Regions from separate parts of the Rhizobium sp. CF142 genome, predicted to be linked through region 1. Evidence: predicted binding sites of a transcription regulator. Region 1 holds the regulator's gene; the other holds the start of a gene.
What was found. Region 1 encodes HrcA, which represses chaperone genes, less so after heat shock. Its sites were predicted from a motif close to GTTAGCACTCNCNNNNNGNGAGTGCTAAC; they were not measured.
Positions count from the first base shown of each region.

Region 2: the regulator HrcA is predicted to act here: its motif matches at 1,830-1,858, upstream of groES (co-chaperone GroES).

Region 1 covers NZ_AJWE01000022.1:30,284-33,697, reverse strand. The annotation lists gene grpE (nucleotide exchange factor GrpE) at 54-689, opposite strand; gene hrcA (heat-inducible transcriptional repressor HrcA) at 801-1,889, opposite strand; gene rph (ribonuclease PH) at 2,068-2,784, shown strand; gene PMI11_RS06930 (VOC family protein) at 2,859-3,275, shown strand; gene rdgB (RdgB/HAM1 family non-canonical purine NTP pyrophosphatase) at 3,285-3,414, shown strand, end outside.
Region 2 covers NZ_AJWE01000018.1:12,453-15,866, reverse strand. The annotation lists gene PMI11_RS05320 (bifunctional riboflavin kinase/FAD synthetase) at 1-743, opposite strand, end outside; gene PMI11_RS05315 (TIGR01459 family HAD-type hydrolase) at 758-1,606, opposite strand; gene groES (co-chaperone GroES) at 1,914-2,210, shown strand; gene groL (chaperonin GroEL) at 2,266-3,414, shown strand, end outside.

The DNA of each region.
Region 1 (3,414 bases):
GATATGAAAAAGGCCGCTGACGCGGCCTTTTTCAATTATCTCGTCCGGTTGATTTAAGCGTCCTTCTCGTCCAGCACCGAGTTGGCCTCGGCTTCCACGAGTTTCGGACCACCCTTGGCGACGCCGACCATGGCCGGGCGCAGCACGCGCTCACCGATGGAGAAACCGGCCTGTACGACCTGCACGACCGTATTGTTCGGCACTTCGGTATTCGGCACTTCGAACATCGCCTGATGGAAGTTCGGGTCGAACTTCTGGCCGACCGGCTCCAGCTTGCGAACGCCGTGGCGTTCAAGAGCCGAGAGCATGGAACGCTCGGTCATATCCACGCCTTCAATCAGCGTGGTCAGACCGGGATCAGCCGTTTCCTTCACTTCGGCAGGAATGGCGTCCAGCGCGCGGCGCAGATTGTCCGAGACGGCCAGCATGTCGCGGGCGAAGCCTGCGACGGAATAGGACTTGGCGTCCTTGACCTCGCGCTCTGTACGGCGTCGCAGATTATCCATTTCAGCGGCAAGCCGCAGATAGCGGTCGCGCAATTCGGTATTCTCGGCCTTCAGAAGCTCAAGCGCATCCGGTTCGCCTGCAGCTGCTTCCTTCACGGCTTCATTCTCGACGTTTGCGGCGGCATCGGTTGTGGCTTCCGCCGCAGCCGCGTCAGGTCCGTTCTTCGTCGTTTCATCAGTCATGACGGTCTCCGGTTCGTGTATTCTCAGATGCGCCCGATATCGATGTTTGGCCGGAAAAAATCAAGTCTGCGTGACGAAGAAGCTGAAATTCCGCCGGTTTCGCGCAAGGGATCAGAGAGATCCGCGCGAAAGGCGCGATACGAGCTGGGCCGTATAGTCCACCATCGGCACGATGCGGGAATAATTGAGCCGCGTGGGACCGATCACGCCCACCGCACCAACGATGCGGTCGTCGTCATCGCGATAGGGCGCCACAATGAGCGAGGAGCCGGAAAGTGAGAAGAGCTTGTTTTCCGAACCGATGAAAATGCGTACGCCCGGCCCGCTTTCGGCAAGGTTCAGGAGCTCGATTAAGCTGTCCTTCTTCTCGAGGTCATCGAAAAGCAGGCGCAGCCGGTCGAGGTCTTCCGCCCCGCCCACGCCTTCCAGCAGGTTTGCTCGGCCACGGATGATGAGCTGTGCCGGCTTGGTCTCGTCCGAGCTGCCGGCCCATACGGCGATGCCGCGCTCCACGAGATCCCGCGACAGCGCATCGAGCTCGTGGCGAACTTCATCTTTCAGCCGGCTCAATTGCAGGCGCAATTCCGGCAGCGTCTGGCCGGTCATGTGCGCGTTAAGAAAATTGGCGGCTTCGGTGAGCTGCGAAGAAGTAACGCCCGCAGGCAGCTCGATGATGCGGTTTTCTATCTGATCATGATCGCCGACGAGCACGGCCAGCGCCTTGGTAGGCTCCAGGCGGATGAACTCGACATGTTTCAGAACCGGGTCGCTCTTGGACGTGATAACGAGGCCAGCACCGCGCGAAATGCCCGAGAGCATGCGGCTTGCCTCGTTCATCATCGATTCCACGGGATTGTCGCGGCTTCCGGCCCGGACCTGGCGGTCGATGCTGGCACGCTCCTCGACGGAGAGATCGCCGACCTGCATGAAGGCATCGACGAAGAAGCGCAGCCCGATCTGGGTCGGCAGGCGGCCGGCGCTGACATGCGGAGAATAGATGAGCCCGAGCTCTTCCAGATCGCTCATGACATTGCGAACGGAGGCAGGCGACAGAGACATGGGCAGAAGACGCGAGAGATTGCGGGAGCCCAAGGGCTCGCCATGCTCCAGATAGCCTTCGACGATGCGCCGGAAAATTTCCTTCGATCGTTCATCCAGCGCAGCCACGGCATCCGAAATTGATGTCGACCTGTAGCTCATGAACTTTTCGCACCCGCACTGAATGATGTCAGGGAAATATAGCCAATCTGACCCCCGTGGCAAAAGGGAATTTGCAAATGCACGCAGCCAATCGTAGAAGCGGGCGACGATACAATGCATGCATGACATTGCCCGAGAAGCGCTTACGCTTTTCGGCATCATGTTTCAGGAGAAGAGAATGCGACCTTCAGGCAGAAAAACAGACCAGATGCGCAAGGTCTCCTTCGAGCGCAATTTTTCCAAGCATGCGGAAGGTTCCTGCCTGGTGAAGTTCGGCGACACACACGTGCTCTGCACGGCAAGCCTCGAAGACAAGACCCCGCCGTGGCTGCGCAATACCGGCAAGGGCTGGGTCACTGCCGAATATGGCATGCTGCCGCGCGCCACCGGCGAACGCATGAAGCGCGAAGCTGCTGCCGGCAAGCAGGGCGGCCGCACGCAGGAAATCCAGCGCCTCATCGGCCGCTCGCTGCGAGCCGTGGTTGATCTGACCGCGCTTGGCGAACGCCAGATCACGCTCGACTGCGATGTCATCCAGGCAGATGGCGGCACGCGCACGGCCTCGATTACCGGTGGCTGGATTGCGCTTTACGACTGCCTGCGCTGGATGGAAACCCGCAACATGATCAAGGCCGACCGCGTACTGAAGGATCATGTCGCGGCGATCTCCTGCGGCATCTTCGCCAACCAGCCTGTGATTGACCTCGACTATCTCGAGGATTCCTCGGCCGAGACCGATGCCAATTTCGTCATGACGGGCGCCGGCGGCATCGTGGAGATTCAGGGCACTGCAGAAGGCACGCCTTTCAGCGAGGAAGAATTCTCGTCGCTGATGGGCCTTGCCAAGGCAGGGATTGCCGACCTGGTGGACCTGCAGAAGCAGGCGATCGCCTGAGGCTTCCATTCAAGCCTCGCGAGTGAATTTCCTCGTCCCTGCTTCCGGGGGCAAGGCCGGACAAGGGGCGGGCAATGGCGCAACCCATCGAAGGCATTCTTGAAACTGCGCTCTACGCAACCGATCTCGATGCGGCCGAAGGCTTTTACGGGACTGTGCTTGGCCTTGAGAAGATCGCACGTTCGGGCAACCGCCATGTATTCTTCCGCTGCGGACCAGGCGTGCTCCTGATCTTCAACCCGGAGGAAACGGTGAAGCCGCCAGCGCCTGACAGCCTGCAGGTTCCGCCACATGGCACCATTGGAAAAGGCCATGCCTGCTTCAGGGTTTCAGGAGATAATCTCGATGCGATGGCGGAGAAGCTGAAAGCTGCCGGCATCGGCATCGAATCCGAGGTTCACTGGCCGCAGGGCGGCCGATCGATTTATTTCCGCGATCCCCAAGGCAACAGCCTGGAATGCGCGGAGGCGAAAATCTGGGGCATGGAATAAGGATATTTTATGCGTAAGCTCGAAACCAAGACTATTGTCGTCGCCAGCCATAATCAGGGCAAGATCCGCGAAATCCAGGATCTGATCGGACCGCTCGGCTTTACCGCCAAATCGGCTGCCGAGCTCAATTTCATCGAGC
Region 2 (3,414 bases), on a different contig from region 1:
CGGCCGTAGCTTGCCACCGCATCATAGAGCTTGCCGTTTTCGAGGCGGAAACGAACGGCGTAAATGCCGGCTGCAAGTTCGACCTCCGGCGGCAGCTGCATATTGGCGGTCGGGAAGCCGAGCTGGCGGCCGAGCTTCTCGCCATCGATCACCTTCGACTGGACCGTATAATGATAGCCGAGCATGGCGGCGACCGAGGAGACATCGCCGTCCTTCAGCAGCGCGCGGATATGGCTCGATGAAACGACATCCGTGTTCTCGTCGCGGAATGCGTCGATCAGGGTGACGCCGAAACCATATCTGTTGCCGGCATCCATCAGGAAGGCAGGCCCACCCTCGCGGCCGCGGCCGAAATGGAAATCGAAGCCGGTCACCACCTCAGAGGCGCCGAGCCAGTCCTTCAGGATGGAATGAATGAACTCTTCCGCCGAACGCTGCGAGAATTCGTAGTTGAAGGGGTATTCAATGACTGCGTTGAAGCCCAGCTCTTCCAGGATACGGGCCTTGAAGGGCGCCGGCGTCAGGCGGAAGACCGGCGCATCCGGCTTGAAGACGGTGCGCGGATGCGGCTCGAATGTGAGCACCAGGGCGGGAATGCCGCGCTCTTTTGCAATATCGAGAGCCCGGTTCAGCACCGATTGATGGCCGCGATGGACGCCGTCGAAATTGCCGATGGCGATGACACCGCCCTTCAGATGCTCGGGTAGCGGATCGCGGGTTTCATTGCGGTGAAAAACGGTCATCGGCTTCAATTCTCTTATGCGAGGCGCGGCATCCACCACTTCGGCGCTGCCTTTTCCCGTTCGAGATAGGCGTGCAGGATCGCCTCGTCGGTCTCGCCGTGCAGCGTATATTCCTTCGCGTGGATACCACCGCTGATGTAGAGGAGGTCGAGGCCATAATTCAAGGCGCCGCGAACATCCGTCGGCATGCCGTCGCCAATCGCCAGCACACGGTCGATAGGGAAATCACCACGGACCTCGCGGGCAGCGGCAAGTGTGGCCTCATAGATCGGCCGGTGTGGCTTGCCGGCGATCCGGGTGGAGCCTCCGAGTTGCTCATAATAGGCGGCCATGGCGCCGGCGCAGGGAATGATGCGGTGACCGCGCTCGACCACGAGGTCGGGATTGGCGCAGATCATCGGCACGTTGCGGGCTTTGAAATCCAGCAGCATGTCCGTGTAGTCCTCGGGCGTCTGCGTCTCGTCGTCGAAAAAGCCGGTGCAGACGACGGAGGTGGCGTCGCCCGCAGCAGCACGCTCGATATCGAGGCCTTCAAGGATCGGATTGTCGCGCTCAGGGCCGAGCAGGAAGACCTCGCGCGGGCCTTCGGCAATCAGCGCGCGGGTGACGTCGCCAGAGGTGACGATACGGTCATAGGCACTGTCAGGCACGCCGATCTGGCGCAGCTGCTCGACGACCTGCCAGGAGACGCGCGGCGAATTGGTGATGAGGACGACGGTCAGGCCGGCGGCGCGGGCCGCCTGCAGCGCCTCGCCTGCCTTCGGGAACGGATCGACGCCGTTATGCACGACGCCCCAGACATCGCAGAGCACCGCATCGTATCGATCGGTGATCTCGGAGAAGTTCGCAATCCGCTTTGCCATTCCGCTTTCCTGCTTCGCTTTCAGTCACCGGTGACATTGCAAAGGCGGGCTTCAATGGCAAGGCATTTTCTGCGTCAGGCGAAGAACGCCGGGGTTCAAAAGCCGGGCGTGAGCAAAGCTCGGTAACCAAGCCGGACAAATCCTGCCTGTCTCCACAATTCCGGCACAAAAATCCGTGATGGCTCTTCTTGACTCCTTCTGGAGCCATCCCTAAATGCACGGCGGTAGCACTCACGGGAGTTGAGTGCTAACACTTTCATTGTGGGCCAACCCGGTCCGCGAATGTCATTTGATCGAGGGATTAGCAATGGCAAGCACCAATTTCCGCCCGCTTCACGATCGCGTCGTCGTCCGTCGCGTTGAATCCGAAGCGAAGACCAAGGGTGGCATCATCATCCCGGACACCGCCAAGGAAAAGCCGCAGGAAGGCGAAATCGTCGCCGTCGGTTCCGGCGCTCGTGACGAATCCGGCAAGGTCGTTCCGCTCGACGTCAAGGCTGGCGACCGTATCCTGTTCGGCAAGTGGTCGGGCACGGAAGTCAAGATCGACGGCGAAGACCTTCTGATCATGAAGGAAGCCGACATCATGGGCATCATCGGCTAATCGGCCGATTGTCTTTCATCGAAATCGCTGACACCCCTTTTCAGGAGTTCTCAAAATGGCAGCTAAAGAAGTAAAGTTCGGCCGCAGCGCGCGCGAAAAGATGCTGCGCGGCGTCGACGTCCTCGCTGACGCAGTGAAGGTCACGCTTGGTCCTAAGGGCCGCAACGTCGTTATCGACAAGTCCTTCGGCGCTCCGCGCATCACCAAGGACGGTGTTTCGGTCGCCAAGGAAATCGAACTTGAAGACAAGTTCGAAAACATGGGCGCCCAGATGGTCCGCGAAGTTGCTTCAAAGACCAACGACGTCGCCGGCGACGGCACCACGACTGCAACGGTTCTCGCACAGGCCATCGTTCGCGAAGGCAACAAGGCTGTTGCTGCCGGCATGAACCCGATGGACCTGAAGCGCGGCATCGATCTCGCCGTTGCTGAAGTCGTCAAGGATCTCCAGGCCAAGGCCAAGAAGATCTCCACCTCGGAAGAAGTTGCCCAGGTCGGCACGATCTCTGCAAACGGCGACAAGCAGGTCGGTCTCGACATTGCTGAAGCCATGCAGAAGGTCGGCAACGAAGGTGTTATCACCGTCGAAGAAGCCAAGACCGCTGAAACCGAGCTCGAAGTCGTCGAAGGCATGCAGTTCGACCGCGGCTACCTCAGCCCTTACTTCGTCACCAACCCGGAAAAGATGGTTGCTGACCTCGAAGACGCCTTCATCCTCCTGCACGAAAAGAAGCTCTCGAACCTGCAGTCCATGCTCCCGGTTCTCGAAGCTGTCGTTCAGACCGGCAAGCCGCTCCTCATCATCGCTGAAGACGTCGAAGGCGAAGCTCTTGCTACGCTCGTCGTTAACAAGCTGCGCGGCGGTCTGAAGATTGCTGCTGTCAAGGCTCCGGGCTTCGGCGACCGCCGCAAGGCCATGCTTGAAGACATCGCCATCTTGACGGGCGGCACTGTCATCTCCGAAGACCTCGGCATCAAGCTCGAGTCTGTCACCCTCGACATGCTCGGCCGCACCAAGAAGGTTTCGATCTCCAAGGAAAACACCACGATCGTCGACGGCGCTGGCGCCAAGTCCGACATCGAAGGCCGTGTTGCCCAGATCAAGGCCCAGATCGAAGAAACCACCTCCGATTACGACCGCGAGAAGCTGCAGGAACGTCTTGCCAAGCTCGCTGGCGGCGTTGCCGTTATCCGCGTCGGCGGT